2 regions of the Roseixanthobacter pseudopolyaromaticivorans genome follow, and region 1 is predicted to be linked to the other one. Evidence: predicted binding sites of a transcription regulator. Region 1 holds the regulator's gene; the other holds the start of a gene.

Evidence for each region. Region 1 encodes LexA, which represses DNA repair genes until DNA is damaged. Its sites were predicted from a motif close to TGTTCNNNNTGTGTTCNG; they were not measured.
Region 2: V5F68_RS18750 (helicase-related protein) is a predicted target of LexA. The motif match lies at 11,587-11,604, and genes of this name have one in related genera.

The regions. Positions count from the first base shown of each region.
Region 1 is NZ_CM195539.1:2,079,609-2,095,608, reverse strand. It holds gene gltX (glutamate--tRNA ligase) at 1-995, opposite strand, end outside; gene V5F68_RS10070 (ComEC/Rec2 family competence protein) at 1,123-3,414, shown strand; gene lexA (transcriptional repressor LexA) at 3,443-4,162, opposite strand; gene V5F68_RS10060 (molybdopterin molybdotransferase MoeA) at 4,300-5,511, opposite strand; gene moaC (cyclic pyranopterin monophosphate synthase MoaC) at 5,549-6,031, opposite strand; gene V5F68_RS10050 (DUF2147 domain-containing protein) at 6,036-6,452, opposite strand; gene trpC (indole-3-glycerol phosphate synthase TrpC) at 6,582-7,373, opposite strand; gene trpD (anthranilate phosphoribosyltransferase) at 7,370-8,404, opposite strand; gene V5F68_RS10035 (anthranilate synthase component II) at 8,409-9,014, opposite strand; gene trpE (anthranilate synthase component I) at 9,155-10,666, opposite strand; gene V5F68_RS10025 (peptidylprolyl isomerase) at 10,678-12,573, opposite strand; gene tpiA (triose-phosphate isomerase) at 12,743-13,501, shown strand; gene V5F68_RS10015 (outer membrane protein assembly factor BamE) at 13,567-14,034, opposite strand; gene V5F68_RS10010 (ubiquinol-cytochrome C chaperone family protein) at 14,235-14,795, shown strand; gene V5F68_RS10005 (YceD family protein) at 14,788-15,303, shown strand; gene plsX (phosphate acyltransferase PlsX) at 15,404-16,000, shown strand, end outside.
Region 2 is NZ_CM195539.1:3,981,018-3,997,017, reverse strand. It holds gene V5F68_RS18800 (xanthine dehydrogenase family protein molybdopterin-binding subunit) at 1-33, opposite strand, end outside; gene V5F68_RS18795 (short-chain fatty acid transporter) at 43-1,497, opposite strand; gene V5F68_RS18790 (GntR family transcriptional regulator) at 1,710-2,381, shown strand; partial or broken gene V5F68_RS18785 (transposase) at 2,806-3,149, shown strand; tRNA gene V5F68_RS18780 (tRNA-Ser) at 3,626-3,715, opposite strand; gene dapD (2,3,4,5-tetrahydropyridine-2,6-dicarboxylate N-succinyltransferase) at 4,128-4,994, opposite strand; gene V5F68_RS18770 (peptide chain release factor 3) at 5,056-6,666, opposite strand; gene V5F68_RS18765 (hypothetical protein) at 6,855-7,289, shown strand; gene fdxA (ferredoxin FdxA) at 7,335-7,670, opposite strand; gene V5F68_RS18755 (S4 domain-containing protein) at 7,756-8,079, opposite strand; gene V5F68_RS18750 (helicase-related protein) at 8,080-11,427, opposite strand; gene V5F68_RS18745 (hypothetical protein) at 11,787-12,101, shown strand; gene metX (homoserine O-acetyltransferase MetX) at 12,204-13,415, shown strand; gene metW (methionine biosynthesis protein MetW) at 13,423-14,076, shown strand; gene V5F68_RS18730 (class I SAM-dependent methyltransferase) at 14,006-14,812, opposite strand; gene gloB (hydroxyacylglutathione hydrolase) at 14,976-15,749, shown strand; gene V5F68_RS18720 (cupin domain-containing protein) at 15,758-16,000, shown strand, end outside.

The DNA.
Region 1 (16,000 bases):
AGATAGGGGATGAGGGCCATGACCGCATCGAACAATTCATCGTCCGTGCTCGCGCGGATGTAATGCCCGTTGATGTTTTCCAGCTTCTGGAAATCGAACCGCGCGGCCGAGCGGCCCACATGGTCGAGATCGAACAAAGCGATCATTTCCGCGGTGGAGAACATCTCCTGGTCGCCATGGCTCCAGCCGAGGCGCACCAGATAATTGCGCAATGCCGCCGGCAGGTACCCCATGGCCCGGTAGGCATCGACCCCGAGCGCGCCGTGCCGCTTGGACAGCTTGGCGCCGTCCGGCCCGTGGATGAGGGGAATATGGGCCATTTCGGGCACCGGCCAGCCGAGCGCGCGATAGATCTGAGTCTGCCGCGCGGCATTGGTCAGGTGGTCGTCGCCGCGGATGATGTGGGTGACGCCCATGTCATGGTCGTCCACCACCACGGCCAGCATGTAGGTGGGGGTGCCGTCGGAGCGCAGCAGGACGAGATCGTCCAGGTCCTTGTTGGGGAAGGTGACGGTGCCCTGCACCAGATCGTGGATTACGGTCTCGCCATCCTGCGGCGCGCGCAAGCGGATCACCGGCTTGCGATCCTTCGGCGCCTCGGAGGGGTCGCGATCGCGCCAGCGGCCGTCATAGCGCGGCGGGCGGCCCTCCTTGCGGGCGGTCTCGCGCATCTCCTCCAGCTCTTCCGCCGTGGCATAGCAGGGATAGGCATTTCCCAGCGCCACCATCTGCGCCACCGCTTCCTGGTGCCGCGCGACGCGGGCGAACTGATAGACCGTGTCTCCGTCCCATTCGATGCCGAGCCAGGTCAGGCCGTCGAGGATCGCGTCGATGGCTTCCTTCGTGGAGCGCTGGCGGTCCGTATCCTCGATGCGCAGCAGCATCTTGCCGCCCTTGGCGCGGGCATAGAGCCAGTTGAACAGGGCGGTGCGGGCGCCGCCGATGTGCAGGAAGCCCGTGGGAGAAGGAGCAAAGCGCGTAACGATCTCTGACATGAAGGTCCGCCGAAAAGGGGTCTGGAGCGGGGCGGGCGTGCCGCCGGGATGCTGTGTGCACCGCCGGCATATGGCGCGCGGGCGGCGCCCGTGTAGCATAGGCGCGCGCGTTGGGGAACGCGGGGGCATGGCGGGCACATCAAACACTGGCGAGGAGGACCCGCCGCGCACGGAGATGCGCGGCGCGCGCGCTGCTGTCTGGGGCGCGGCGCAGGCTCTGCCGCGTCCGCGTCCGTTCGGTGCTCTGGGCGATCTGCGGGAACGCCTGCTGGCGGGTCTTGCCGCAGACATCCGCGCCGAGGCGGAGGCGGGGCGGCTGGTGTTGTGGCTGCCGGTGCTGTTCGCCGCCGGCATCCTGCTGTATTTCGGCGCCGATCAGGAGCCCTCCCTCCTCGCCGGCCTCCTGCTGACGGCGGCGCTGCTGGCCGCGACGCTGGCGGCGCGGGCGCACGTGTTTTCCTTCGCCGTGCTCGCGGGCGCGACGGCTCTTGCCTGCGGCTTCACCCTGGCATGTCTCCAGACCGCCCGTATCACGCGGCCGATCCTGATCCCGCCGGCGGGCAGCGTGCGGCTGACCGGATTTGTGGAGCACCTCGAGAAGCGGGCGAGCGCTGACCGCATCCTCCTGCGCGTCGAGACGGCGCAGGCCAAGGGGCTGGATTTCAAGCCCGAGCGGGTGCGCCTTTCGCTGCCGCGCGGTTCGGCACCGACGGTGGGCACCGGCATCGCAGTTTCCGCGCGCCTTCTGCCCCCGCTTGGGCCGGCGATGGTCGGCGCTCACGATTTTGGGCGCGCGCCCTGGTTCGCGGGGATCGATGCGGTGGGCTTTGCCCTCGGCCCGCCAAAGACGACAAACCTCGCGCAGGCCCCGCCGCTCTCGGTGCGCGTTGCCTCGCTGGTCCACACGGTGCGGGTCGCGCTCGCCGCGCGCATCCGCCTGGTGTTGAGCGGCACCGCCGCCGATATTGCCGTGGCGCTCGTGACGGGCGATCGTTCCTCCATCGCGCCGGCGGTGGAGGAGAGCATGCGCCTGTCCGGCCTCACCCACGTGCTGTCGATCTCGGGGCTGCACATGGCGCTGGTGGCTGGAACGCTGTTCGCGCTGGTGCGCGGGCTGCTGGCGCTGTTCCCGCCCTTGGCGCTCGGCGCGCCGGTTAAATCCCTGGCTGCGCTCTGCGCGCTGATCGGCAGCGCGCTTTATCTCGTCCTGTCGGGCAACGATGTCGCCGCGCAGCGCTCGTTCCTCATGCTGGGCCTAGTGTTGTTGGGCGTGATCGTCGGACGCGCCGCACTGACTTTGCGCAGCGTCGCGGTGGCGGCGGTGCTGGTGCTCGCGGCGGCGCCGATTTCAGTGCTCGACCCCGGCATGCAGATGTCGTTTGCCGCCACGCTCGCTCTGGTGGCCGCGTTCGAGCGGCTGCGGCCGTTGCGCCTCGGATGGACGGCCGAGGGTCGCGTCGCGCATGTCGCGCTCAAAGCGGCGCTGTTCGTGGGCGGCCTTGCGATGACCTCCCTTGTCGCCGGTCTTGCCACCGCGCCTTACGGAGCCCTGCATTTCCAGCGCATCGGAGCCTATGGCCTGCTTTCGAATCTCGCGGCCATGCCGGCCGTGAGCTTCCTGGTGATGCCGTTCGGCCTGCTCGGGGTGCTGCTGCTGCCGTTCGGCCTGGATTCGTTAGCATGGCCGGTCATGGGGCTCGGCCTCGACATCATGGTGGGGGTTTCGGACAAGGTGGCCGCACTGCCGGGTGCGGGCCTGCGGACCGACTGGTTCAACCCGCCCTCGGTTCTCGCGGCGAGCCTTGCCCTGCTGTGCCTGTGCTTGCTGCGCGGGCGGCTTGCGGCAATCGCCGTCTTCCCGGCGCTGGTGGCTCTCGCGCTCGGTGGCGCGGCGCCACGGCCGGACATTCTTATCGCACCGAACGGGCGCACGGTGGCGGTGCGTGGCGGCGACGGCAAGCTCTCGATCCTCGGGGCCAGCTCGAACCGGATGGTGGCAGAGCAATGGCTCAGCCGCGAGAGCGATACGCGCACGGCGCAATCCGAGGGGTTGGAGAATGCCTTTCGCTGCGACCCGCTGGGCTGCACGGCAACGACGCCCGGCGGCATCCTCGCCGTCTCACGCCGGCCGGAGGGGCTGGAGGCGGATTGCCTCAACGCGGCGCTCGTCGTGACCCCACACCCCGCTCCCAGGAAATGCCCGGCGAAGGTGATTACACCTGCCGACATGGCCCATACCGGCACGCTTGCGCTGTTCAGGGCCCCAGACGTACCGTCGTCCCCGGCGGGATGGCGCATCGTTCCGGCGCGCTCTCCCCGTCAGCAACGCCCGTGGATGCCGCCTTTGCCTCCGGTGGCCGCCGAGGGCGAGGAGGGACCGGGCGCTGCCGGACAGATGCAGGACGACGCCGCGCGCTGACGATCGAAATCGGCAGGGCTGCCCGCCCTCAATAGCGGCGCATCAGCCCGACCAGCCGGCCCTGCACCCGCACGCGGTCAGGTCCGAAAATCCGGGTCTCATAGGCGGGATTTGCCGCTTCCAGCGCGATGGAAGCGCCTTTCTTGCGCAGGCGCTTCAATGTGGCTTCCTCGTCATCCACCAGGGCGACGATGATGTCGCCCGTCTCGGCGCTGTCGCATTTGCGTATCAGCACGGTGTCGCCGTCCAGAATGCCGGCCTCGATCATGCTGTCGCCGCGCACTTCCAACGCGAAGTGCTCGCCCGTGCCCAGCATTTCCGGCGGCACGTTCAAGGTGTGGCTGCGGGTTTGGATTGCGGAAATGGGAGAGCCGGCGGCGATGCGGCCCATGACCGGCACGGTCACGGTGGGCGAACTCTCCTCGTCCTCCACCGGCGGGCGTACGCGGCCGAGGCTGCCTTCGATCACACTGGGGGAAAAGCCGCGCCCGCCTGAGGATGCGGCGCGGCTCGCGGCGAGGCCGGGGGCGGCGCTGTCCGGCAGGCGAACCACTTCCAGCGCCCGAGCGCGATTGGGAAGACGGCGGATGAAGCCGCGCTCTTCCAGGGCCGTGATCAGCCGATGAATGCCCGACTTGGAGCGAAGGTCGAGGGCTTCCTTCATCTCGTCGAAGGAGGGCGGGACGCCGGTTTCCTTCAGGCGTTCATGGATGAAACGCAACAGATCGTATTGCTTGCGCGTCAGCATGGTCTCACCCGTCCCCATCCCGCTTCCGGTTCGGCAGCGATGACCCGCAGGAGATCACCAAAACCGAAACAAATCATGAACAAGCATTAGCTGTTCCTTTTGTGTTCTGCAAGGGTGAACATCGCGTTAACGGTATTTCAGGAGGGCAATTGCAGGATCTGGCAGGGGTCCCCGATCGCGCCGGCCGGCGCAAAGGCGGGGCGGATCAACAGGCAATCGGCCGTGGCAAGGGTGGTCAGCATGGCGCTGTCCTGGATCGGCAGCGGGTTTGCAACCAATGCTCCGTCGGGCGCGAACGACAGGGTCGCGCGCATATAATCGACGCGGGAATCGTTGGCCTTCACCGGGCAGCCAAGACGCGCCGCGCGCAAAGGCTGGCCATGGGCGGCACCCTGGAGCGCATTCAACAGGGGAATCAGGAACAGCACGGCGCCGACATAGGCGGAAACCGGATTGCCCGGCAGGCCAAGCACGCGCATGCCCTCGCGCGCACCGAACATCAGCGGCTTTCCGGGCCGCAGCGCGATCCGATGGACGGTGAGCGTCACGCCCTCGCTCCGCAGGGCCGGCACGATCAGGTCATGCTCGCCAACAGATGCCCCGCCGGAGGTGACCAGCACGTCTATTCCCGATTCGGCGGCCGAGCGGATGGCGGCGCGGGTGGCCTCCAGCGAATCGCCGACGAGCCCCAGATCTACGGCTTCGGCACCGTGTGCACGGGCGAGGGCGGCGACGCCGTAGACATTTGAAACGACGACCTCGGAGAGGGCGCCGCTGCCTTGGCCCGGACGAACCAGTTCATCCCCGGTTTGCAGGATGCCCACCTTGGGGCGCGCATGGACGCGCAGAACGGGATGGTCCGCTGCGGCCGCCAGCATCACGTCGCGGTCGCTCAGGCGTCGCCCGGCGGGCAGGATCAGGCTGTCGGCGGGAAAATCGAACCCGGCCTTGCGCACGTTGCGCAAAGGCGCGGTGGGTGCGGTGGTGGTGAGAAAGTCACCGTCCCGCTCCACATTCTCTTGGATCACCACCGTGTCCGCGCCCGCGGGCAGCAGGGCGCCGGTGAAGATGCGAACCGCTTCGCCGGTCGCAATCGCTCCGGGAAACGGGCGCCCGGCGGCGGATTCCCCGATCACCCGCAAGGTTGCGGGAACATGCGCGATGTCTGAAGCCGCCACCGCATATCCGTCCATGGCGGACATGTCGGCCGCCGGTTGGCTTCGGCGGGCCCACAGATCGGCGGCGAGCACGCGGCCCGTCGCCTCGGCGACTGGCACGGACTGCGCAGACAGGGGCACGACGCCGGCCACCACGAGCGCGAGGGCCTCTTCCACCGGCATCAATGCCATGTCGCCTGCTCCGAATTCTATTTCTGGCTCGGGCGCCTTAGGCGTCGTCGGCGCGCCATTCGCCGGAGCGTCCGCCCGCTTTCTCCAGCAGGCGAATCCCCTCGATGCGCATGCCGCGATCAGCGGCCTTGGCCATGTCATAGATGGTCAGGCAGGCGAGGGAAACCGCCGTAAGCGCCTCCATCTCCACCCCGGTCTGGCCGCTGGTCTTGACGCGGGCGCGCACGACGAGGCCGGGGAGGGTCGCATCGGGCTCGATTTCAACTTCCACCTTGGAAATCATCAGCGGATGGCAAAGTGGAATAAGCTCGTGGGTGCGCTTGGACGCCATGATGCCGGCGATCCGGGCGACGCCGAGCACGTCGCCCTTCTTGGCATTGCCCGAGAGGATCAGCTCCAGCGTCGGCGCCGCCATCACGACCCGCCCCTCCGCCAGGGCCTCGCGCGTGGTCACCGCCTTTTGCGAGACGTCGACCATATGGGCCGCGCCCGAGGCATCGAGATGGGTCAGCTGCGCCATGTGGCTATTTCGCCCGCGTCCAGGTCTGGGTCTCGCAGAATGGCACCACGACGCAACCGCGCACCTTCAGCGTGTTGTCGCCGGCAAGGCTCAGCGAGGCGCTATAGGTCTTGCCGTCGTCGGGATTGTAGATCTGTCCGCCGGACCAGTTGCCACCGCTGCCGGTGAAGCCCTGGAGGATCAGCAGGCCCTTAAGGGTTCGCCCGCGCAGGCTGGCATTGGAATTCTTGGAATCGGTGAGGCCGGGATTGGTCTTGATGTCGTCCGAGGAGACGAGGCGGCCGCACACGGATCCGCCACAGGGCACGATTTCCACCACGCCCTGGTCAGTGGGCGTCAGCCACGTGCCGGTCACGTCGGCGGCTAAAACAGGCGATGCCAAAACGGACAGCACCGCCACCATCAAGGGCACCTTACGCATTGTCCCCTCCCGAAAATCCATGCCCGGAAGATTCGCGATCCCGGAACGCGCGGCACTATGGCAGAGGTGCCTTTGCGCAGCCAGCAGCCGAGCGGGATGGTCGCCACGCTCTTTACAGCGGTTCACCTGTCAGGCGGCAAGAAGCGTACGCGTCGCGGATGCGACATCGCTTTGCCGCATGAGGCTCTCGCCGACGAGGATTGTGCCGATGCCGATGCCGGCGAGGCGCGCCACGTCCTGCGAGGTGAAGATGCCGCTTTCGCCGATGCAGATGCGGTCCTTCGGCACCCGTGGGGCGAGGAGTGCGCTGGTGTCCAGCGTGGTCTCGAAGGTCCGCAGATTGCGGTTGTTGATGCCGACCAGCGTGCAGGGCAGGGCAAGCGCGCGATCCAGCTCTTCTGCGTCATGGACTTCCACGATGGCGTCCATGCCATAGGCGGTCGCCGCGTCCAGCAGGTCGCGGGCCAACGCGTCATCGACGCCGGCCATGATGATCAGGATGCAATCGGCGCCCCAGGCCCGCGCTTCCGCCACCTGATAGGTGTCGTACATGAAATCCTTCCGCAGCACCGGCAGGGAAACCGCCGCGCGCGCCTGGATCAGGAATTGCGGCGCGCCTTGGAACGAGGGCGTGTCGGTGAGGACGGAGAGGCATGCGGCCCCGCCCGCCTCATAGGCACGGGCGAGCGCGGGAGGATCAAAGTCGGCGCGGATCAGGCCCTTGGAGGGGCTGGCCTTCTTGATCTCGGCGATCAAAGCGGTGCGTCCGGCATCCAAGGCCGCGCGCAGGGCGCCGGCGAAGGGGCGCACCGGGCTCGCCGCGCGGGCGTCCGCTTCCACCTCGGCGAGCGGACGTGCGGCCTTGGCGGCGGCGATCTCTTCGCGCTTATAGGCTTCGATGCGGGTGAGGATATCGCTCATGACTTCACCGGAGGCGCGACTTTTTCGGAAACCATCACAAGCTGTTCCAGCCGGGCGCGCGCCGAGCCGGTGTCGAGGGAGGTCTGCGCCATGGCGACCCCCTCCGTGAGATCCGCGGCGCGGCCGGCGATGAGCAGAGCGGCCGCCGCATTCATCACGGCCACGTCGCGATAGGCGCCGGGTTCACCATCCAGCACCGCGCGCAGGGCGATGGCATTGTGAGCGGCATCGCCGCCCTTCAAGGCCTCGGGCGCGACGCACCGCAGACCCACATCCTCGGGCGCGATCTCGAACGTGTGGATGCGATCCTCGTCCAGGGAAGCCACGTGGGTCACGCCGGACAAGGTGATCTCGTCCAAACCGTCGGAGCCGTTCACCACCCAGGCGCGCTGCGATCCGAGTGTGCGCAGCACCTCGGCGAGCGGCACGATCCAGGATTTGGCGTAGACGCCGACCATCTGCCGCTTCACGCCGGCCGGATTGGAGAGCGGGCCGAGCAGGTTGAAGATGGTGCGGGTGCCCATTTCCACCCGCGTCGGCCCCACATGCTTCATGGCCGGATGGTGAGAGGGCGCGAACATGAAGCCGATGCCGGCCTCGGCGATGCAGCGCGAGATGCCCTCGGGCATAAGGTCCAGCCGCACGCCCAGCGCCGCCAGCACATCCGCGGCCCCCGACTTGGAGGAGAGCGCACGGTTGCCGTGCTTGGCCACCGGCACGCCCGCGCCCGCTACGATAAAGGCGGCGCAGGTGGAAATATTGTAGGAGCCGGAGGCATCGCCCCCGGTACCCACCACATCCACCGCCTCGTCCGGCGCTTCCACGGGCAGCATCTTGGCCCGCATGACGCTGACGGCGCCGGCGATTTCCTCCACGGTCTCGCCGCGCACACGCAGGCCCATGAGCAGCGCGCCCATCTGTGAGGGCGTGGCATCGCCCGACATCATCTTGTCGAAGACGTAGGCGGATTCCTCGCGCGTCAGCGCCGCGCCGGTCGCGACCTTGCCGAGCAGGGGACGGAACTGTTCCATGGCGTCAGCTCCGCCCCTGCCGGCTCGCGTTGAAGGCGCGGGCGATTTCAAGGAAATTGCGCAGCAGGGCGTGGCCATTTTCCGAGGCGATGCTCTCGGGATGGAATTGCACCCCGTGCACGGGCAGCGTGCGGTGGGCGAGCCCCATGATGAGGCCATCCTCGGTGCGCGCCGTCACCTCCAGCGCGTCGGGCAAGGTGTTCTGCTCGACGATCAGGGAATGATAGCGGGTCGCGAGGAAGGAATGGTTCAGGCCGCGGAACACCGAGCGGCCCTCATGATGGATCTGCGACATCTTCCCGTGCATGGGAATCGGCGCGCGCACCACGTCGCCGCCGAACACCTGGCCGATCGCTTGATGGCCGAGGCACACGCCGAACAGCGGCACTTCGGTGCTCGCCCGGGCGATGAGATCGCAGCAGATGCCGGCTTCCGTTGGCGTGCACGGGCCGGGCGATATGACGATGGCGTCCGGCTTTTCAGCCAGCACGTCCTCGACGCTCAGCGCATCGTTGCGGTGAACGGTGACATTTGCGCCCAGCTCGCCGAGATAATGGACGAGGTTGTAGGTGAAGCTGTCGTAATTATCGATCAGCGTAACGGCGGTCATCGTGGCTCCAGGCCCGGCGGATCCGGGCAGGCGCGCTCCTCGCGGAAGATTTGGGAGCTGCCCCTGAGTTAAAGCGCGGGGGTGACGGAAGGGTCAAGCCTCACGCCATCGCTCGTGGATGCACGCCAGCCGCGCCATGGTCACTGGCCCCTCTTGGCATGGGCGGCGAAACGCACCGCTTCCTCGCCGGCGCGGAACAGGGCCTTGGCCTTGTTGATGCATTCCTGGTGCTCGCTCAGCGGCACGGAATCATACACCAGCCCGGCGCCGGCCTGCACATACATGCGCCCGTCCTTCACCACGGCTGTGCGCAGCACGATGCAGGTGTCCATCTCGCCATTGGCGCTGAAATAGCCGATGGCGCCGGCATAGATGCCGCGCTTGTCCTTCTCCAGCTCGTCGATGATTTCCATGGCCCGCACCTTGGGCGCACCGGAGACCGTGCCGGCGGGAAAGCCCGCCGCGAGCGCGTCGAGCGCGTCGAAGCGCGGGTCCACCTTCCCCTCGACGTTGGAGACGATGTGCATCACCTGGCTGTAGCGCTCGATGAAGAAGCTGTCGGTGACCTCTACCGTGCCGATCTGCGAGACCCTGCCGGCATCGTTACGGCCGAGGTCCAGCAGCATGAGATGCTCCGCCCGCTCCTTGGGATCAGCGAGCAATTCCTGTGCGAGTGCCTCGTCCTCGACATGAGTCGCACCCCGCTTGCGGGTGCCGGCGATGGGGCGGATGGTGACCTTGCCGTCGCGCAGCCGCACCAGGATTTCCGGGCTGGAGCAGACGACGGAAAAGCCCTCGAAGTTCAGATACACCAGGAACGGTGCGGGATTGACCCGCCGCAACGCTCGGTAGAGCGCGAACGGGGGCAGGGCGAACGGGCTTTCGAACCGCTGGGAGAGCACCACCTGGAAGATGTCGCCGGCGCGGATGTAATCCTTCGCCTTCTCCACCATGGCGCAGAATTCCGCCTCGGTGGTGTTGGAAACGGGCTCCACATGGGTGTGAAACGGCTCCGGCGCCGGGTGGGCCATGGGCCGGTCGAGCCCTGCCACCACGCTGTCGAGCCGGGCGAGCGCCGCCTCGAACGCCGCGCGGGCGGACACGCCCTCCTGCGGGCGCACCGGCGTCACGGCGGTGAGTTCGTCCTTCACCGCATCGAACACCACCATCAGCGTCGGCCGGATGAGCAAAGCTTCCGGCACGCCGATGGGATCGGGCTTGGCCGGCGCGAGGCGCTCCATCTGGCGCACCATGTCGTAGCCGAGATAGCCGAAAACGCCCGCCGCCATGGGCGGGGCCCCGGCCGGCAGATCGATGGCCGATTCGGCGAGCAGGCTGCGCAGGGACATCAAAGGCGGCTCGGCGCAGGGCTGGAAGGCGCGCGTGTCACTCAGGGCGGAACGGTTGATTTCCGCCTTGTCGCCATTGGCCCGCCAGATCACGTCGGGATCGAGGCCGATCATGGAATAGCGGCCGCGCGTCTGGCCGCCCTCCACCGATTCCAGCAGGAACGCATTGGGCTTTTCGCCCGCGATCTTGAGGAAGGCGGAGACCGGCGTCTCGAGGTCCGCGATCAGGGTGGTGGTCACCACCTGCGCCTCGCCGCGCGCATAGCGCTGGGCGAAGGCATCGAAATCCGTGGGAGCGTTCATCATGGTCGCGATCAATTCGTGCCGCCGCCGATCGCCTGCTGAAGCAGGCGTTCGTTCACCGAGACGCCAATCTGGCTGCGCAGCTGGGCGAGATATTGCAGCAGCAGGTCGGTTTCGATCTGCTGGCCGATGCGGGCGGCGGCTTGCTGCTCCGCCGGCGTCACCTGCGGCACCGTGATGCCCGTCACCTGGAACACGATCCGCTCGGCCGGCACGGTCCCGGAGGCGAGGCCGAAGCCGTTCAACGGCACATCGAAGATCTTGGCGACGGCGTCAGCCGAGAAATCCGAGGCGGCGCGGCCTCTTTGCAGGTTCTGTGCAGTTTTCAATTCAAGCCCGGCGCCGGTGGCGACATCGACCAGCGGCTTGCCGCTTTGAAGGTAGGCCAGCAATTGCTTCGCCTTGGCATCCACCGCTTTGACGGTTTCGTCCTCGGTCCAGCGGGCGAGCACCTGATCGCGCACTTCGTCGAACGGACGCTCCCGCGCCGGCGTCACTTCATTGACGTCGTACCAGACATAGCCGCCGTTCTGCGGCAATTGCACCGGCTCGGTCTCGACACCGGGCCGCGAAGCGAAGGCACCAGCGACGACCTCCGCGCTGCCCGGAACGTCGCGAATCTCCGCGCCCGTGGGATCGCGGCCGGAGCGATCCACCGCGTCGATGGTTTCGGTATGGAGGCCGAGCTTCTGCGCGATCTCGGCGAGGGTCGCTCCAGAGCCGCGCTCGTCTTCGATGGAATCGTGCTTGTCGAGCAATTCGCGGCGCGCGCGATCGAGCGCAAGTTCCTTGCGCAAAGCGTCCTGCACCTGTTCGAACGGCTGTGTCTGGCCCGGTTCGATCTTGGTGACATGCACCAGCGCCGAGCCGAACGCACCGGGAATGGGCGCGCTGGTGCCATCGAGCGGCAGCGAGAACGCGGCTTCGGCAATCTTCGGGTCGATGAGATCGGACCGGACGACGGTGCCGAGGTCGATGTCCTTCGGGCTAAGGCCGCGCGCGGCGGCGATCTGCTCGAAGGTTTCTCCGGCCTTGATCTTGTCCGCGGCCTGCTGCGCCTCGTCGGCGTTGGAGAACACGATCTGCTGGACCGCGCGACGCTCCGGGCTGCCGAAGCGGCCGGTGTTGCGGTCATAGGCCGCCTTCACGTCCGCATCCGCCACCTGCACCCAGGGCGCAAGGGTGGCAGGGGTGAGGGCCAGCACCGTGATCTTGCGATACTCCGGCGCGCGGAACGTGATCTTGTGGGTGTTGAAGAACGCCTGGAGCTGCTCGTCGGTGGGCATGGGCACCGGGCCGGCGGTGGTCGGGCCGACCGACATATAGGCGACCGCGCGCTGCTCGCTTTCATAGCGATGCGCGGCGTCCAGCAGAACCGCGGGCGCCACGAGATCGCCGCCGAGCGCGGAGGCGATCTGCTGGCGCAGCATCCGCTGCTTCTCGGCCGCGAGGAAGCGCGGCTCGGTGAGATTGTTGGCGCGCAGAAGCTGTTGGAAATAAGCGGGATCGAATTCGGTCGCGCCGGGCCGGCGCAGGGCCGGATTGGCGCGCACGGCGCGCGCCACCTCTTCGTCCGAGATCGCAAGACCCAGGGCCTTGGCGGTATCGTCGAGGGTCGCCTCGGCCACCATCTGGTTCAGGATCTGGCGGTCCAGGCCGAACGCGCGTGCCTGTTCGGGCGTGAACGGGCGCCCGGTGCGGCGGCCAATCTGCTGCACCTGGTCCAGATACTGCTGGCGGAACGCGTCGGCCGAAATCTCGGTATCGCCGACCTTGGCGACCGCGCGGGCGCTTTGGCCCCGAAACACGTCTGCGATGCCCCAAACGAGAAAGCTGACGGTGAGCAGAAGAAGGAAGGCCTTGGCGATAAAGCCGGAGGCGCCTTTACGGAGAGTCTGAAGTACCATTGCTCAGTCTGGTTTGAGGAGGGGCGCGGCCCCGACGCAGAAGCCGCGCATCATAGGGAGGGGCACCCCGCGCCGCAACGGCGCAGGCGGTGCTGTTTGCCGTGTTGCGCGCCCTCTGATAACCGGTCCGAAACTTCCCTGTCCATCCGTGTCTGTCCTGGAGGATTTCATGCCCGCTGCCCGCCGTCCGCTCGTTGCCGGAAACTGGAAGATGAACGGACTGCGGCACTCGGGGGCGGAATTGCTCGCCATGGTCGATGGCTATGACGCCGCCCTGCAGGCTCGCGTCGATCTGTTGATCTGCCCGCCGGCCACTTTGATCGCCGGATTGGCGGGAGAGATCGCCGGCGCGGCCATCGCGATCGGCGGGCAGGATTGCCACGCCAAGCCCTGCGGGGCGCACACTGGGGATATTTCCGCCGAGATGATCGCCGATGCGGGCGGCACCTTCGTCATCGTCGGGCACAGCGAGCGCCGCACCGATCATGGCGAGAGCGACGACATGGTCCGCGCCAAGGCGGCCGCCGCGCTGCGCGCCGGCTTGGTTCCGGTGGTCTGCGTCGGCGAGACTCAGGCGGAGCGCGATGCCGATGCCTGCCTCCATGTGGTGGCGCGGCAGGTGCGCGGGTCGCTGCCGGACGAGGCCCCGGCAGACCGGCTGGTGATTGCTTATGAGCCGGTCTGGGCGATCGGATCGGGTCGCGTTCCCACGGTTGCGGAGGTTGAAGAGGTGCACGCCGAGATTCGCAACGTGCTGCGGGAGCGTTTCGGCGCGGACGCGGAAAAAGTCCGAATCCTCTACGGCGGCTCGGTGAAGCCGGAGAACGCAGTGGTTCTGCTCCGTGCCGCGAACGTGGACGGCGCCCTGGTGGGCGGCGCGAGCCTCAAGTCGGCCGATTTCCTGGCGATCGCCAGCGCCTATCTGTGAGACGCTGGGCCCTCGCGACAGGTTCAAGGTGCAGATAATAGGCACCCTGAACCTGCCGCGGCATCTTAAAGCGAGAAGTTGGTCGCGCTCAGCAATTGCTTGATGACGCTCAGCTCTTCGCCGCTGGTGGGGGTCTTCTGCGAGACGAAATCGAACACCTTTCCGTCCTGCAGGCCGTAGTTCGCGATGCGAGTGACGCGGCGGTTCTTGTCGAAATAGATCGCGAGCACCTTCTGCTCGGTGATCTCTGGCTTCAGGAAGGCGACCCGCTTTTCCACCTGCGAGATATAATAGAACACGTCGCCCTGAACGGTGGAGACGGTAGAGGGCGTGCCGAGCACCAGCAGCACCTGTTCCTGGCTCGAGCCCACGGGCACCTGTTCCAGCGCGCCTTCGCTCATGACATAGCCGCGCTGGTAGGTCCGCACCACGCCGCTGATGGACGTGCCCGCCCCGCCGACGAAGTTCGCGCAGCCGGACAGCGTGCCCGCCGTCACCACCAGCCCGAGCGCGGCGCAGACTTTCCTATGCAAGGCGCTACGCGAAACGGAACTTCTCACTTGCGATGACGCCACGCCGATTCCCTCGATTTCAGCCCGTGCGGCACATGCCGCCTGATCCCTGAGCGATGCTGCTGCAGATGCCACTGCCCTTGCCACGACGCCTCCAGCGCGCTACGCCCCATGCTCATCCGCGTCTAGCCAACGAGCGACGCACAGACCCGCAAAAAGTGATGCTGAATCTGTTTCGTCGACCCGAGCGCCGTGCGACCATCCAGCGCCTCTATGGCGTGATCGTGGCGCAGGCGCGGCAGCCCGCCTTCTATACCGACTTTGCCGTGCCCGATACCATAGAGGGACGGTTCGAATTGGTATTGCTGCATACATTTCTGGTGTGCCATCGCCTCAAAAGCGGGGATGAGGCGAGCCGCGACATGTCGCAAATGGTGTTCGACGCGTTTCTCGACGACATGGACCGCACGTTGCGCGAAATGGGCGTTGGGGACCTATCCGTGCCCAAGCGCATGAAGAAGATCGGCCAGGCGTTCTATGGCCGTGCCGGCGTGTTCGACGCGGCATTGCAGGCGGATGCATCCGCCGAAGCCTTGGACGAAGCCATCGCGCGAAATGTATATGAGGTCGAGCCGGCCGCGCTCGGCGCGCAGGGCAAGGCGCTCGCCAGCTATGTGCGACAGGCGGTCGCGGTCCTCGCCGCAACTCCCGCGGACCTGTTCGCGCGCGGCGAGGTTCATTTTCCCGCCCCGAATGCAGGCGAGGGTGCCGCTCATGACTGATCTGCCTTTTTCCTATCTGCTGTCCGTGGCCGATGTGCCGTCCCACAGCGTCACGGTGAACCTGGCGCCCGACGAGGCGCAGAGGAGCGCCGTGGCGCGTTTTCTGGACATTCCCGCCGTGCACGCTCTCACAGCAGAACTGCGGATCGTACCGGAAGGCGAGGGCGCGCATGTGGTGGGGCGCCTCAAGGCGCGGGTGCGCCAGATCTCCGTCGTCTCCCTGGAGCCGTTCGACAGCGACCTTGAGGAAGAGGTCGACGTGCATTTCGCGCCGGAGGAAGTCCTCGCGGCACGTGCGGTTGATGAGGACGATCCGGAGGCCGAGCTGGACCAGCCCGACGCCATCGTCAATGGAAGCATCGATCTCGGGCATCTCGTAACGGAATTTCTTTCCCTCGCGCTCGATCCGTACCCCCGGTTGCCGGGAGAGGTTTTTGAAACCGTTGCTGAAGCGCCGGAGGCGCTGTCGCCGTTTGCGGAACTCGCCCGCCTGAAGGACAAATCTTGATTGCCTGCGTCAAATATTGCGGTGTGCGCCCGAGTGGTTATTGTCCGGCCGCTCTGAAGCGGGTGCCTCGTCCGCAGAACAAACTGGAACGTTTGCCTCGATGACCGTGCCCGTTCGCATTGCCGTTGACGCCATGGGCGGGGACCATGGACCGGAGACCGTTCTCGCCGGATGCGCGTTCGCGCTGGAACGGCATCCGGACACGCAATTCATCCTGTTCGGAAACGAAGAGCGCGTTCGTGCCGTCCTGGCTGCTCATGCCAATCTCGCGGCGGCTTCCCGCGTCGTTCACACCGAGATTGTCGTCGGCATGGACGACAAGCCCAGCCAAGCGCTCCGCAATGGCCGGTACAAATCTTCCATGTGGCGCGCCATCGACGCGGTGAAGACCCATGATGCCGATGCGGCGGTTTCCGCCGGCAATACCGGCGCGCTGATGGCCATGGCCAAGTTCAACCTGCGCACGATGCCGGGCATCGGTCGCCCGGCGATCGCCGCCATCTGGCCGACCCTGCGCGGCGAGAGCATCGTGCTCGATGTCGGCGCGTCGATCGGCGCGACCGCCCAGAGCCTCGTCGAAATGGCGATCATGGGCTCGGCCATGGCGCGCTCGGTGCTGAGCATCGAACGTCCCACCATCGGTCTGCTGAATGTGGGCGTCGAAGAGATCAAGGGCGTCGAAGAGGTCAAGGAAGCC
Region 2 (16,000 bases), 1.9 Mb from region 1:
ATAGGCGGCGACGTCCTGGTGCCAGAAGGTCATGGCGCGCCTCTAGGGCATGACGGGGGGATGATAGGTGAAGGTGGCCATCAGCGCCGCGGCGAGGACCATCACCACCGGGAAGTGGATACAGAACTGCACCGAGGTGTAGCCGATGAGGTCCTTTGACTTCAGGCCGAGGATGCCCAGCAGAGGGAGCATCCAGAAGGGGTTGATGAAGTTCGGCAGGGTCTCGGCGATGTTGTAGACCATCACCGTCCAGCCGAGATGCGCTCCCACCTCGTTGGCCGCCTTCATCACATAGGGCGCCTCGATCACCCATTTGCCGCCGGCGGAGGGGATGAAGAAGCCGAGCACCGCCGAATACATCCCCACCAGATAGGAGAAGACCGTGGAGTTGGCGGAGGCGCCCACGAACCAGTGGGCGATGGTGTCCGACAGCGTCGCCCCGGAGGGATTCTGCACCTTGGTGAGGATCTGGGCGATGCCCGCATAGAAGGGGAATTGCAGCAGCACGCCCGAGACGCTGGGCATGGCTTTGGCGAACGCCTCGATGAGGCTGCGCGGGCGCCAGTGCAGCAGGATGCCCAGCAGCAGGAAGACGAAATTATAGGTGTTGAGGCCCGACAAGGTGATGAGCGGGTTGCCCGAGGAGAAGGTCTGCCACAGCCAGCCCAGCGCCAGGGCCACCACCAGGATGGTGAGGATGGGCGAGAATTCCAGGAAGTCGCCCGGCCGGGTGGGCTTGCGGGGCTCGATGGCGTCGCTGCCGAGCGTGACGCCCAGGTCCTCCGCCGTCTTCGCCTGCCCCGGGGCGGGAGTGGTGAACCAGCAGATGGCGGCGGAAAGCAGGATGACCGCCAGGGTGACGACGCCATTCTGCCAGGTGAGGATGGTGTCGGAAAAGCCGATGACTCCGGTAATGGGCAGGAGGCTCGCCGGGATGGAGGCGGCATTGGCCTGCAATTGGGCGGCGGAGGATGTGATGCCCAAAGTGAAGCCGCAGCCGAGGCCGAGATAGCCCGCCGCGCCCGCCGCCCTATAGTCGAGGCGGATGTCGTTGCGTCGCGCGATCTCCTTCACCAGGAGGCCGGAGAAGATGAGGCTGAGCCCCCAGTTCACCAGCGAGAGCAGGATGGAGAGCACGCCCACGAACATCACCGCGCCGCGCCCGGTCCTGGGCACGCGGGCAAGGCGGCGCAGCGCCGCCGCCACGGGCGGCGACATGGCCACTACGTAGCCGCCGATGGCCACCAACGCCATCTGCATGGTGAAGGGGATGAGGTTCCAGAAGCCGTCGCCGAAGGCGCGGCTGACGGCCAGCGGCGAGCCGCCGTGCAGCATGGCGCCGATCGCGATGAAGATCACCGCCAGCAGCACGAACACATAGGCGTCCGGGAACCAGCGCTCCGCGAAATCAACCATGCGCCGGGAGAATCTCGCGAGGATGTTCTGGCGCCCCGGCGGCTCTGCCGCGCGGGCGCCTTTCTGCACCGTGTCGGTCATCGGTCTGTTCCCCTTCGCTCCAGGATTCATAGAGGCCGGCTATGGAAGGTGTCCGCCTTGTGGGGCGGCCTCTTGTAACGCTCTACAGTAGCGCGTTACACATTTAAGTCACGCGCTACATGGCGCGTCAAGCCGAACTTGCGTAAGATCGCGAGTCAGGGAATGCCGGGCGGCCGCGTACGGCGCGCCGCGGCTGAGAGAGCGTTCGCGTCATGGATCAGAATTTGCGGGAGCAGGTGGTCGAGCAGGTGAGGGCCGAGATCATCTCCGGCCAGAGCGCGCCGGGCACCATGTATTCGGTGCCTTCCCTAGCGGCGAGCCTCGGTGTGTCCACCACGCCGGTGCGCGAGGCGCTGCTGGAGTTGGCCCGCATCGGGCTCATCGAACCCATGCGTAACCGCGGCTTCAAGGTGATGGAGCCGACGCTCACCGAGCTGCGCAACCTGTTTGACCTGCGCGAGGTTCTGGAAGTCCATGCGGCGCGAATCATCGCCAGAGATCCGGCCCGCGACCTTTTTGGCCTGCGTCCGCTGGCCGACGAGATCGCCCGGGCGGTGGAGAAGGAAGACGTGCGCTTCTATCTGGAGGCCGACCGGCGCTTCCACCGGGCCTTTACGGACGCGGCGGGGAACGCTCTCCTGACCGAGACGGTGATGGGCCTGCGCGACAAGATGCGGCTCTATGGTATCGCCTCGCGCACCGGCCATGAGCGCCAGGCGGAATCCGTGGCGGAGCATTTCTTGCTGCTCGATCTTGCAGGGGCCGGCGACGTCGAGGGCGTCGCCAACCTTCTGCAGCGGCATATTCGCTCCTGGGAACCCATCTTCGCCGATGCCTTGACACGCACAGCGCGCGACGTTGCGCGCGAGCCGATCGGGCGGTGACGGAACTCGTCTTGGGATGCTTCCTTGCGGCTTTCGCTATCCCGCACTGTCATAAGAACCTCGAGGTTATCTGGGCCGAAGCGGCCGCGGTGCAATGTCACGATCGTCCGGATTCGATGTGAAACATCGCTCTCCGCCATCCTATTGCGATGGCCAACGCCCGCGAGCAGAGGATGTTGACCGCACATCCTCGCGCATAATCGCGCCGCGCGCCTCGAATATCTGCATTAATTCGTGCGATCTTGAAGTATTATTTGATTCACTTGTGAGTATTTAGGATGTGTTCTATTTTAAAAATACAAATAGATGTTCGATTTTTAGTGATATTTAAATGTTATATATTGGAAATCGTAGCTTAAAAATTAGCGTTTCTATTGGCTTTAAGGCTTGATTTAGTCGCCCATCGTTGATGGAGGACGGGCCGATGATGGGCGAGCGGATGTTGATGCGGGAGGCGCTGCTCTACGAGTTCAGCCTCGAACGCCATGTTCCTGTGAGCCACCTCGTGCGGGGCATCACAGGTCGTCGACCTCGCCGGTGTCCGGGCGCATCTCAAGCCCTTCTACAGCGAGACCGGCCGGCCCTCGGTCGACCTGAGCTGATGATCCGGATGCTGCTGATCGGCTATTGCTTCGGCATCGCTTGGAGCTGCGGCTGTGCGAGGAGGCGCATCTCAACCTCGCCTATCGGTCGTTCTGTCGCCTCGACCTGGAAGGCGCCGTGCCGGACTACTCCACCTTCTCCAAGACCCTCGGCGGCGGTGCACGCCTTTTCGGCGACCTCGCCTTCGAACTTTGCGGCCTGGGGCTGCGTCGCATTGAATAGCACGAGAATATCTGGAGAGGCGGCATGTGATTTGACGGTCATGATGCGATCTTTCGCGAGGCCGACGACAGTCGGAACCTCTGCATTGCATCGTAATACCGTATATTTTGTCTAGCAACTCGTGCTGATGGGGAAATTTTTCTTCAAGCCGAAGCTCAAATCGCGATTTAATATTTGACCATCAGCGGCTCAGAGCTGCGATGTACCTGATATGCCCGCGAGAGCGGCCTTGGGGAGGTATGACGCCCGATATAATCGAGAGCGCGGCTCAGCACCGAGGCGCAGAACGTGTTCATCGACTCGAGATGAGCGCCTCGCGCGCACGCGAGAGCAGCACGTTCAGAATGTGGGGCAAAATGTGGGGAGAGACATTACTCAAGAGAAATAAGTCTTTATTTTCAACGACTTATAGTAGTGATTGGCGGAGAGGGAGGGATTCGAACCCTCGATACGGTTGCCCGTATACACGCGTTCCAGGCGTGCGCCTTCAACCACTCGGCCACCTCTCCACGGCGCAGCCACACGGCACGCGCGGAACTCTTATGCAACGGCGGACCTGGTTTGAAAGTGCCAGGGCAATGCCCTTCGTCTTCCGACCACGCCGTCCTTCGTGCTCCGCCGGCGCCTCCCCATTGTGATGGGAGGGCACAGGCGCGGTGCACGGCATACCCGCCGAAGCTGTCGTGAAACGTGCGGCGCCGGTTGAAGCGCCACGCTCGGGCAAGGCGGCGGAATATAGCGGCTCGCGCGTGCGAGACAAGACGGTCGGTGAAACTTTCTGCCCGGCTCAACACAAGCTTTTGCGCACGCCCGAAATTGCCTGTGGGTCGCCGCTAGAAGCCGCTCCACAACGCGATCTTTCGCTGCGCAGCGCTCGCCGCGAGGGTGTGGAGAGGGCGCCGCTCTGGCGCCCGGTCCGGTTCAGTCGCGCAGCAGGTCGTTGATGGAGGTCTTGGCGCGGGTCTTTTCGTCCACCCGCTTTACGATCACCGCGCAATAGAGCGAGGGGCCGGGACGGCCGTCCGGGAGCGGCTTGCCGGGCAGAGACCCGGGCACCACCACCGAATAGGGGGGAACCTCGCCTACGAAGACTTCGCCGGTCTCCCGGTCGATGATCTTGGTGGACGCAGAAATGAACACGCCCATGGAGAGCACGGAGCCGCGCCGCACCACCACGCCTTCCACCACTTCCGAGCGAGCGCCGATGAAGCAATCGTCCTCGATGATCACGGGGCCGGCCTGGAGCGGCTCCAGCACGCCGCCGATGCCCACGCCGCCGGAGAGGTGGACATGCTTGCCGATCTGCGCGCAGGAGCCCACCGTGACCCAGGTATCGACCATTGAGCCTTCGCCCACATGGGCGCCGAGGTTCACGAACGAGGGCATCAGCACCACGTTGGGTGCGATATAGGCGGAGCGGCGCACGATGGCGCCCGGCACGGCGCGGAAGCCGGCGGCGCGGAATTCGCTCTCGCTCCAGCCCTCGAACTTGGAAGGCACCTTGTCCCACCAATGGGCGCCGCCGGGGCCGCCGGGAATGGTCTCCATGTCGTTGAGGCGGAAGGAGAGCAGCACCGCCTTCTTCAGCCATTGGTTGACGTGCCAGCTGCCATCGGCGAGCGGCTCCGCGACCCGGGCTTTGCCGGCATCGAGCAGGGCAAGCGCCGTGTTCACCGCATCGCGCACGGGGCCAGTGGTTTCGAAGCCGATTTCGGCGCGGGCCTCGAAGGCCGCATCAATGATCAGCTCCAGGTCGGGATTGGCGGTGGCGACGGCAACGTTCGGCATGGTTTCCTCTTGAGGCTGCGGCGCCTTCCTGGCGTGCCGCGTATCGGAATGGGGCAGGTGCTCAGCCGCGCTCTTTCACGGAGACAAATTTCAGCTTGGGCCATTCCTCGATGGCGCGATCGAGCACCCATTGGCTGCGGGCGAGATAGACCGGCGCCTCGTCGCGGTCGCGGGCGATGGAGGAGCGGCTGGTTTCGATGAAGCGCTCGATCTCCGTCCGCTCGCCGATGATCCAGCGGGCGGTCACGAAGGAGACGCTCTCATAGCGGATGGGAACGCCATATTCCTTTTCCAGCCGCGAGGAGAGCACGTCCAATTGCAGCGTGCCCACGACGCCGACGATGGGGGAGGGGTCGGAGATCGGGCGCAGCACCTGCACCACGCCCTCTTCCGCCATGTCCTGCAGCGCCTTGGACAGCTGCTTGGCCTTGATGGGGTCCGCCAGTAGCACCCGGCGCAGGATTTCCGGGGCGAAATCGGGAATGCCCTCGAAGCGGATCACCTCGCCCTCGGACAAGGTGTCGCCGACCCGCAGCATGCCGTGGTTGGGAATGCCGATGATGTCCCCCGCGACCGCCTCGTCCACTGTCTCGCGCTCCTGGGCGAAGAAGAAGATGGGGTTGGCGATCGCCATGTGGCGCTTCTCGCGCGCGTTATAAAGCTTCATGCCGCGCTTGAAGGTGCCCGAGCACAGGCGCACGAAGGCCACGCGATCGCGATGGTTCGGGTCCATATTGGCCTGAACCTTGAAGACGAAGCCGGAAACATTGTCTTCCTCCGGCTGCACGATGCGGCCGTTGGCGCTGCGCGGCAGCGGGCTCGGGCCGAAGGTGCCGAGCCCGGCGAGCAATTCGCCCACGCCCGCTTCCTTGATGGCGCTGCCGAAGAACACCGGCGAGAGATGGCCCTCGCGGAAGCTCTCCAGATCGAACGGCGGCAGCACGCCGAGCGCGAGGGTCAGCCCCTCCACCGATTCGGCGATGATGCGCGGGTCGATGCCCTCGACCTCAAGCAGGTCTTCGGGCTGCTCGAAATGCACCAGGCGCGTCAGCAGGCCGCCGCGCTCCTCGGCGAAGCGGGCGCATTTGTTGGGCACGTCGATGAGGCCGCGGAAATCCGTGCCCATGCCCACCGGCCAGGTGAAGGGCGTGAGATCCAGCGCCAGGGTGGCGGCGATGTCGTCCATCAGGCCGAGGGGCTCGAGGCCCTCGCGGTCCACCTTGTTGATGAAGGTGAAGATGGGGATGTCGCGCAGGCGGCACACTTCGAACAGCTTGCGGGTCTGGCTCTCGATGCCCTTGGCGGCGTCGATCACCATCACCGCCGCGTCCACGGCAGAGAGGGTACGATAGGTATCCTCGGAAAAGTCCGAGTGGCCCGGCGTATCGAGCAGATTGTAGACGATGCCGTCGCGCTCGAAGGTCATCACCGAGGAGGTGACCGAAATGCCGCGCTGCTGCTCGATTTCCATCCAGTCGGAGCGGGTGCGGCGGCGGTCCCCGCGCGCCCGCACCTGGCCCGCCATGCGAATGGCGCCGGAGGCAAGCAGCAGCTTTTCCGTCAGCGTGGTCTTGCCCGCGTCGGGATGGGAAATGATGGCGAAGGTGCGCCGGTGCGCAAAATCGGGAGCTTCGGCGGAAGACGCCGTGACGTGGGCGGTAGGATCGAGCATGCGCGCCTTATAATCCGAAAAGTCGGCGCGAGAAACGGTCTCGCACTTCGTCCTTCGCCTTGGGCAATGTGCGGCCGGAGGGGCGGGGAGATTCCCTCCAGGGCCGACGGTCATGCGCCATGCCGTGGTCGCGCGGGGCGGCTAGCATGAGGTTGGTGGCGAAGACCACGCAAAAGGGAGGACGGGGCATGGCGTGGGTTAAGCGGAACCGGCACGGCAGCGTGGGTCTTTGCGCGGCTTTGGCGATCGCTGCGGCTGTGCTGCTGGGGCTTGCCCTGCCGGCCCAGGCGCTGCTGGCGCCACACTATTACGAGCAGGCGCGCAAGGAAGCGGCCAGTGTCATCGTCATTGCGGTTCGCGCGGTGACGCCGCCTTCATCGGCATATGGCGCCTGCCAGGTGCACGGGCGGGTTCAGGCGGTGGAGCGCGGCGCGGCCTATGCGGTCGGGCAAGATGTCTCCCTCGCCGTGCCTTGCCGAACGGCCGGCGCGCAGCCGCCTTTGGGTGGCATGATCTATCAGGATGTGGACGCGCTGCGCGCGACGCCGTTCGGCCGCGCCTATCTCGATGCGCAGGGCGCACTCGCCTTGTCGCAATATGAGCCGTTAAAAACTTGGCCCTGAGGCGCGGCAGGCGGCTTCACGAAGCGCCGGTCCGCGCGAAACGGCTCAGTCGCCCTGGCCGGGCTCGGGGGAGAACAGCTCTTCCTTGCCCGGCTTGCCGTCCCATTCCTTGGCGTCCGGCGGGGCGTCGCGCTTCAAGGTGATGTTGGGCCAGCTCTTGGCGTAGTCGGCATTCAGCGACAGCCATTTCTCAAGGCCCGGCTCGGTATCGGGCTTGATCGCCTCGGCCGGGCATTCCGGCTCGCACACCCCGCAGTCGATGCATTCGTCGGGGTGGATCACGAGCATGTTTTCGCCCTCGTAGAAGCAGTCCACCGGGCACACGGAGACGCAATCCATGTACTTGCAGCGGATGCAGTTCTCGGTGACGACATAGGTCATGGCTTATCCCTTTCGCGCGCCGGACTACTCCAGCCCGGCGCGGCGCGCAAGCGAAGCGAACGCCGCACACACGCTTTTTACTGTGTCAGGATGTTATTTCGTCAAAAAGCTCACTTGCGGATGTAGCATCCCCGCGCCGATCAATAAAGGCACGGACGCGCAGCACCCGCACGCCGTGATCGAGGGCGACGGTCACCACTTGCCCTTCGCGCACCGAATAGCCCGCGCTCAGCACGCGGGCGCTATCGACACGCACATGGCCGGAGCGGATGAGGCCGGCCGCGTCGCTGCGCGCGCGCACCACCCTTGCGTTCCATAGCCAGCGGTCAAGCCGCTGGCGCTGGGGCGCGCCGGCTTCGGGGAAATTCCCGTGCGGCGCGTCCTCGTCGCGATAATCGTCCTTGGCCACTCAGCCGCCTTTCTTGTCCGCCTCCATGCGCGCCTTCAAGGCGGCAAGCGCGGCGAACGGGCTGTCAGGATCGGCGGGCTTCTCGCGGCGGCGGTCGGAATGAACCTGCACGCGTTCCGGGCGCGGCCCGCGCGGGGCATCGCCTTCGCGCGGCGGACCGCGGAATGGACGGTCGTTGCGCGGCGGGCGCTGACCCTGCCGCTCGCCCTGGCGCTCGGTGCGCGGCTCGCCGACAGCATTCTCGGCGCCGGGCGCGGTGGCGGTCACGTCCGTGCCGCCCTCGCGGGGACGATCGAACCTGCGATTGGGCGGACGGCCTTCCCGACGCTCACCTTCGCGGCGTTCGCCGCCGGAGCGCTGGCCTTCGCGTTGGCCTTCCCGCTGCCCATGCCCTTCACGTGCGCCGTGCTGGGGCCGCTCGCGGCGCGGGGCGCCGGGCGGGCGGCCGGGCCGCCACACTTCAATGAGCGCAGGCTCGCCGGTGACTTCGGCAACCGCCGCTTCCATGGCTTCGCTGGTGATCTCGACAGAAGCTTCGGCGCCGGTCGCGGCATCCTCGTTGGCCGGAAGCTCGCTGCTGGCGAGCGCCTCCACGAGTTCCGCTTCCGGTTCCAGGGCCGGACTTGCCTCGGCGTCGACGGTCTCGACCTCGGCCACCTCCGCGGCTTCGACCTCGATCGCTTCGGCTTCGGACGGCGCAGCCTCGACACCCTCGGCGATCACGTCTACCGGCGCATCGGCCGTTTCAGCGCCTTCAGCCTCGCCGGCGGGGGCTCCGTCGTCGGGGCCGAACAGCAGGTCGGCCTCGATGGCGCCTTCCGGTGCCGGGGCCAGCTCCTGGGCCGGTGCGGCGGCGACCGGCGCTTCAGCCTCGGCCGGCGGCGCTTCGCGCTTCTCCATGCGATAGCCGAGCGAACGCAAGATAGAGGCGAAATCCTCGCCCGAGCAACCGGCCAGCGAGGTCATGCCGACGGTGACGGTGAAGCCGCGCCCATCGACGGCACCGGCCGGCTTGGGGCCGGGGGAATTCGGACGCCACGCCAATGCCGGGCGAATCAGATCGGCGAGGCGCTCGAGAATGTCCACGCGCACGGCCCGTTCGCCGCAGACGCGGAAGCCGACAGCGCGATACAGGCTCTTGTGGATCTCGTGATCCACCGGGATCGAGGTGCGTCCGGAGGCGGCAAGATGGGGCAGCTCGTCCAGCCCCTTCTGGGCGAGGCCGCCATGCTTGAGCGCGAACAGTTCCGCCGCCAGCGCGCGGGGCGCAGGCTTAAGCAGGCCGGGCAAATAGATGTGATGGGCACCGAAGCGCACGCCATAGCCGCGCAGCGTGGCGCGGGCGGCCTGGTCGAGGGTCTTCATCTCCTCGGCGACGCGGCTGCGCTCCAGCACGCCAAGCGCTTCCACGATCTGGAAGGCGATGCCGCGCCCGATGCCGGTGATGTCCTCGGCCTCGCCCAGCTTCAGCAGCGGGCCGAGCAGCTTTTCCACATGGGCCTTCAGCCACAGCGTGAGGCGGGCTTCCACCTGTTCGCGGGCCGGACCGGTGAGATGCTCGTCGGAAATGATCTTGAAGCGCGGCTTCAGAACCTCGTCGCCGGGAATCAGCTTGGCGATCGGCTCGCCGGTCCAGCGGATGGTGCCGTCGGCGGTCAGCACGAAGGCTTCGTCCACCGCCTGGCCCACGCGGGTGGCGCGCGCCTCGATCTCTCCCGCCAGCGCTTTCTGGGCGGCAGCCCGCAACGCCTTCGCTTCCTCTCCGCCGGCGGCCGGATCGGGTGCGAACTGGAATCCCTGGAGGTGGCCGATCACATGGCCCTCCACTTTAACATCGCCGGTCTTGCTGATCTCAGTCTCGAGCATCGTATTCTCTCGCAGGCGTCGCATGAGCACGCTTGTCCTTCGATCCACGAACCGCTGCGCCAGCCGCTCGTGCAATGCGTCGGAAAGCTTGTCTTCGACCCCTCTTGTGACGCCTTGCCAGTGCTCCGGATCCGTGAGCCAGTCGGGGCGGTTGGCAACGAAGGTGAGTGTCCGCACCTGCGCAATCCGTCTCGACAGCGTGTCGATGTCTCCTTCCGCGCGATCGGTCAAGGCGATTTGACGTGCGAACCATTCATCGGGGAGTCTTCCACCATCTCCGACATGGCCGAAAATGGTCGAAACCAGCTCCGCATGGGCGCCGGGAGAGATCTTGCGATAGTCCGGCACCTGGCATGCGTCCCAGAGCCGCGCGATGGCGGCAGCGTTGGTGGCGCGTGCCGCTACGTCCGCGTCGCGGCTCATGATTTCGAGCACCTCCACGTCATCCGCCGTCGGCGCGCGGGTCAAACCCTCCTCGCGAGGCGGTACCGAGAGGCTCTCCATCAAGGATTTGAGGGAGGTGAAATCCGGCACCGCGTTGCGCCATTGCAACACTTTTGCCGTGTCAAAAACATGACTTTCCAGCCGTTCCACCAATTCCGGCTCGAAAGGGGCGCAGCGCCCGGTGGTGCCGAAGGTGCCGTCGCGCGTGGCGCGGCCGGCGCGGCCGGCGATCTGGGCCATCTCCGCCGGGTTCAGGCGGCGGAACTGCCAGCCGTCGAACTTGCGGTCCGAGGCGAAGGCCACATGGTCCACGTCGAGATTGAGCCCCATGCCGATGGCGTCGGTCGCCACCAGATAATCCACCTCGCCGCTTTGGTAGAGCTCCACCTGGGCGTTGCGGGTGCGCGGAGAAAGCGCACCCATCACCACCGCCGCCCCGCCCCGCTGGCGGCGGATCAGTTCGGCGATGGCATAGACCTCCTCGGCCGAGAAGGCGACGATGGCCGAGCGTGGCGGCAGGCGGGTGATTTTCTTTTCGCCGGCAAACGACAAAGTGGACAGGCGCGGCCGGACCGACACGGTCACACCGGGCAGCAGCTTTTCCACCAGCGGCCGCATGGTGGCCGAGCCGAGCAGCAGGGTTTCGAACCGCCCGCGCCGGTTGAGAACGCGGTTGGTGAAGACGTGGCCGCGGTCCAGGTCGCAGGCGATCTGGATTTCGTCGATGGCGACGAACGCGACATCGAGATCGCGCGGCATCGCTTCGATGGTGGCCACCCAATAGCGCGGATGGGGCGGCTTGATCTTTTCCTCGCCGGTAACGAGCGCGACCTGTTCCGGCCCGACCCGCTCAACGATGCGCTGGTAGACCTCGCGCGCCAGAAGGCGCAGCGGCAGGCCGATGAGCCCGCTTTCATGGCCGAGCATGCGCTCGATGGCGAGATGGGTCTTTCCGGTATTGGTCGGCCCGAGCACCGCGGTCACGCCCCGCGCCCGGATCGAGCGCGGCAAGACGGCCAGCTTTGTCACATCGTCCATCAGCGCGCGGCGTCCGCAATCTCAGGAAGGGCAATTGTGGGAAGCCCCTCGTCCGGGGCTCTGTATCATATCGGGGCAGGAAGGCCAGGATGCTAGCCCGCACGGGAACATGGGCGGAACAAAGGCTGAGCGAATCGCTCACCGGGCCGGTGGGCTCGATGTTCTCTTTTTGGTCCCTGTCCCGCAGCGGGACGGCGGCGCGCTCCGGACGGAACAAAGGCGGACGAAATGCAGTCCGAATCGGCATAGGCCGCGAAAGCGTCTTTTGTTCACGGGTAAGTAGGAACCGCCGCGCGCTCGCCCGTGTTATGGCTTCGGACAGGCGGTGCGGTCCTCCGCGCCGGACGTGGGAGGGAAACATGCGCAGTGCTCAGTCGAGATTCGCCGTCATCCTGGCCTTCGGCCTGGTGCTGGCGGGGGGCATGGCCCCGGCCGCCGCACAGACGACCAATGCACCGCTCGACGTTCGGCCGAGCCCGCAAGCCACCCAACCCGGCGCCGTCTACGATTCGACCGGCAGCGTGCGTTCCGCGCCCGCCACCGGGGCCATCGTGCCGCGCGGCGCGCCGCAGGGCGTCAGCACCGTGCCGCCGGAGCCCAATCCCTCGGTTAATCCCGGCCGTAACGCGCTCGGCTGCCCCGACATGGATCCGCTTTGCCAGAACGGCCGCTGAGAGCGCCGCGAAACCGCCGCCACGCAAGCCTCGGCGCTCGCGCGCCTTCACGCCTGCGTGCGTGCGCTTGACACGGGCATGGGGGCGTCGCTTCTAGGCGGAATGGAAAATCTGGCCGAACCAACGGCTCCGACCACAGAAGCGGAAGACGCCCTTGCCCGGCGCGAAGCCGACCAGCCCCATTCCCCGGTGGTGCGGTTCGGGCCCGAGCGCCCGCTGCGCCTGGATGCCGGGGTCGCGCTCGATCACGTGCAGATCGCCTACCAGACCTATGGCGAACCCAATGCCGCGCGCTCCAATGCGGTTCTGGTGTGCCATGCCCTGACCGGCGACCAGCACGCCGCCAATGCCAATCCCGTCACCGGCAAGCCCGGCTGGTGGGAGACTTTGGTGGGGCCGGGCAAGCCGATCGACACTGAGCGTTTCTATGTCATCTGCGCGAATGTGCTCGGCGGCTGCATGGGCACCACCGGCCCGGCCTCGCTGAATCCGGCCACCGGCCAGCCCTACGGCCTCGACCTGCCGGTGGTGACCATTCGCGACATGGTGAACGCCCAGGCCATGCTGCTGGACCATCTCGGCATCGAGCGCCTGTTCTGCGTCGCCGGCGGCTCCATGGGCGGCATGCAGGTGCTGCAATGGGCGGCGAGCTATCCCGAGCGCGTGTTCGCGGCATTGCCCATCGCCACCGCTGCGCGCCATTCGGCGCAGAACATCGCCTTCCACGAGGTCGGCCGGCAGGCGGTGATGGCCGATCCGGAATGGCAGGGTGGCCATTATCTCAAGCAGGGCCACACGCCCCATCGCGGCCTCGCGGTGGCGCGCATGGCGGCGCACATCACTTATATGTCGGACCAGGCGCTGCATCGTAAATTCGGCCGCCGGCTGCAGAACCGGGCGCTGCCCACGTTTGGCTTCGATGCCGATTTCCAGGTGGAAAGCTATCTGCGCCACCAGGGGGAATCATTCGTCCAGCGGTTCGATCCCAATTCCTATCTCTATGTCACGCGGGCCATGGATTATTTCGACCTCGCCGCGGATTACGACGGCGTGCTCGCCAATGCGTTCCGCGGCTCCAAGACGAGGTTCTGCGTGGCGTCATTCACGTCCGACTGGCTATTCCCCACCGAGGATAGCCGGGCGATCGTGCATGCGCTGAACGCCTCGGGCGCGAGCGTGTCGTTCACCGAGATCGACAGCGACAAGGGCCATGACGCCTTCCTGCTGCACGAGCCGGAACTGTTTGCCATCGCCCACGGCTTCCTCGACAGCGCCGCGAAGGCCGCCGGCCTGCCGGCCGCGCGCAGCCGGTGAGGACGCTATGGCCGTGAGGGAATTGAGTTCGGACGAGGCCACCGTGCGCTTCTCCTCCGTGCGCGTCGATCTGATGGTGATCGCCGACATGGTGGCGCCCCACTCGCGGGTGCTGGATGTCGGCTCCGGGGACGGGGCGCTGCTGGATCTGCTCGCCACGACGCGCGGCTGCGATGCGCGGGGCATCGAGCTGTCCCGCGAAGGGGTGAATGCCGGCGTGGCGCGCGGCCTTTCGGTGGTGCAGGGCGATGCGGACGTGGATCTCGCCCATTATCCCGACGACGCATTCGACTACGTCATCCTCTCCCAGACCCTCCAGGCCACCCGTCGCCCGCGCTGGGTGATGGAGCAGATGCTGCGCATCGGCCGGCGCGCCATCGTCTCGTTCCCGAATTTCGGGCATTGGCGCTCGCGCTTCGACCTTTTGATCTACGGGCGCATGCCGATTACCGACAACATGCCCTATTCCTGGTACGACACGCCAAATATCCACTTCTGCACCATCCGCGACTTCGTGGCCCTCGTGGAGGTGCTGGACGCCCGCATGGAAAAGGCGGTGGCGCTGGATTCCTCCGGCCACCCGGTGCGCTTCAACATGCCGTGGTGGGTGTGGAACCTGCTGGGCGAGCAGGCAGTATTCCTGCTGAGCCGGAACGATTGAGGATCGCGCGTCCCGCCGGCACCCCCTGGCCGAAGACCGGTTCCAGCACCGGCACCAGCGCGGCGCGTTTCACGGGCGTCGGGCGATAGAGCTGCTTTGTCGCCTCCACCACGTGGACGCCGGCGAACGGCAGCGAGAGTCGTGCGCCGACCCGCTCCCAGGCGACGGCCGTGCGCAGCAGCCAATTGTTGGAGACCGGCGGAAAATACAGCGCCTCATCCCAGCCCGAAGGGGTGAACAGCGCTTCGCGCAGCAGCCGCACGACTTGCCCGCGCGAGAACGGGCGGCCGTTGCCGAACGGCGTGGTGTCGAGCCGCGCCCAGACCCCGCGCCTGTTGGGCACCACCGCCAGCAGCCGCCCGCCCGGCGCCAGCACGCGCCAGACCTCGCGCAGCATGTCGGCCGCGTCCGGGGTCATCTCCAGCAGATGCACCGCCACCACCCGGTCCACCGAGGCATTGGGCAGGGGCAGGGCGGTTTCGTCGGCAAGCGCGGCGAGGGTCGGCGCGGCGGAGGGCCAGCGCACCACGCCCTGGGCGGCGGGCATGATGGCGATGCATCGTTCCGCCTCGCCCCGGAACACGCCCAGATAGGGCGTCGCATAACCGATGCCGAGCACCGAGAGGCCCTGCACATTATTAAAGCGGGCGCGCACCGCGCGGCTCACCAGCCGGCGCGTGACGACGCCCAGGGGCTGGGCATAGAAACTGCGCAGATCCACGACGTCGAGATACATGGCGCCCCTTTCGCGATCCGCCCTTATAGCATGGTCGCACGGTGCCGAAGCGCTGCGACCATCCGGCCGGCTTGCCCTGCGCGACGGGCGTGATACTCAAAAGCGGACATGCGTACGCCGTATCGGCGCGCGCAGGACAATCCTCGCAGGGAGGGCGCCACCCATGTCGGTCGAAATCCGGATCATTCCCTGCCTCAGCGACAATTACGCGGTGTTGCTGCACGATCCCGCCACCGAGGCGACGGCAGTGATCGACGCGCCCGAGGCGACCCCGATTATCGAAGCGCTGGATCGTGAGGGTTGGCATCTCACGCACATCCTCGTCACGCACCACCACGCGGACCATGTGGACGGGGTGATGGCCCTGAAGGGCCAATACGGCGCCACTGTCGTGGGCCCGAAGCGCGAGGCCGCCGGGATTCCCGGCATCGACGTGGAAGTGGTGGATGGCGACCCGGTGGCGGTCGGCTCGTTCATCAGCCGGGTGATGGAAACGCCGGGCCACACCGCCGGCCATATCGTCTATCTGTTCGAGGGCCAGCGGCTGCTGTTCGCCGGCGACACGCTGTTCGTCATGGGCTGCGGCCGGCCGATCGAATGCGACCCGCCTGTGTTGTGGCATTCGCTGGTGCGCCTGCGCACCCTGCCGGACGATCTGGCGGTCTATTGCGGCCACGAATATACCGTCGCCAACGGCAAGTTCGCGCTTTCTGTGGACCCGGAGAATGGTGCGCTCCTCGGCCGCGTCGCGGAGGCGGAAGCGGCCCGCAGGGATGGCCGGCCCACCATTCCCGCGCTGTTGGGCGACGAGAAGCTGACCAATCCGTTCCTGCGGGCGGACGACCCGGCCATGGCCGAGCGCCTCGGCCTCGGCGAATCCGACCCCTCCGCGGTGTTCACCGAGTTGCGCGCCCGAAAGAACGTGTTTCGGGGATGAGCGGCGGCATGGCCGGCCTTTCGGCGCAAGAGGTGATTGCGCTGCTGGGGCTTGAGCCCCATCCGGAGGGCGGCCATTTCCGCGAAACCTTCCGGGAAACCGCGCCGGATGGCGGGCGCGGCGCTTCAACCGCCATCTATTTCCTGCTGGCGCAGGGCGAACGCTCCCATTGGCACCGGGTGGACGCGAGCGAGGTGTGGCACTGGCACGCAGGCGCGCCCCTGATGCTGAGCATCGCTCCGTCCGGCGGG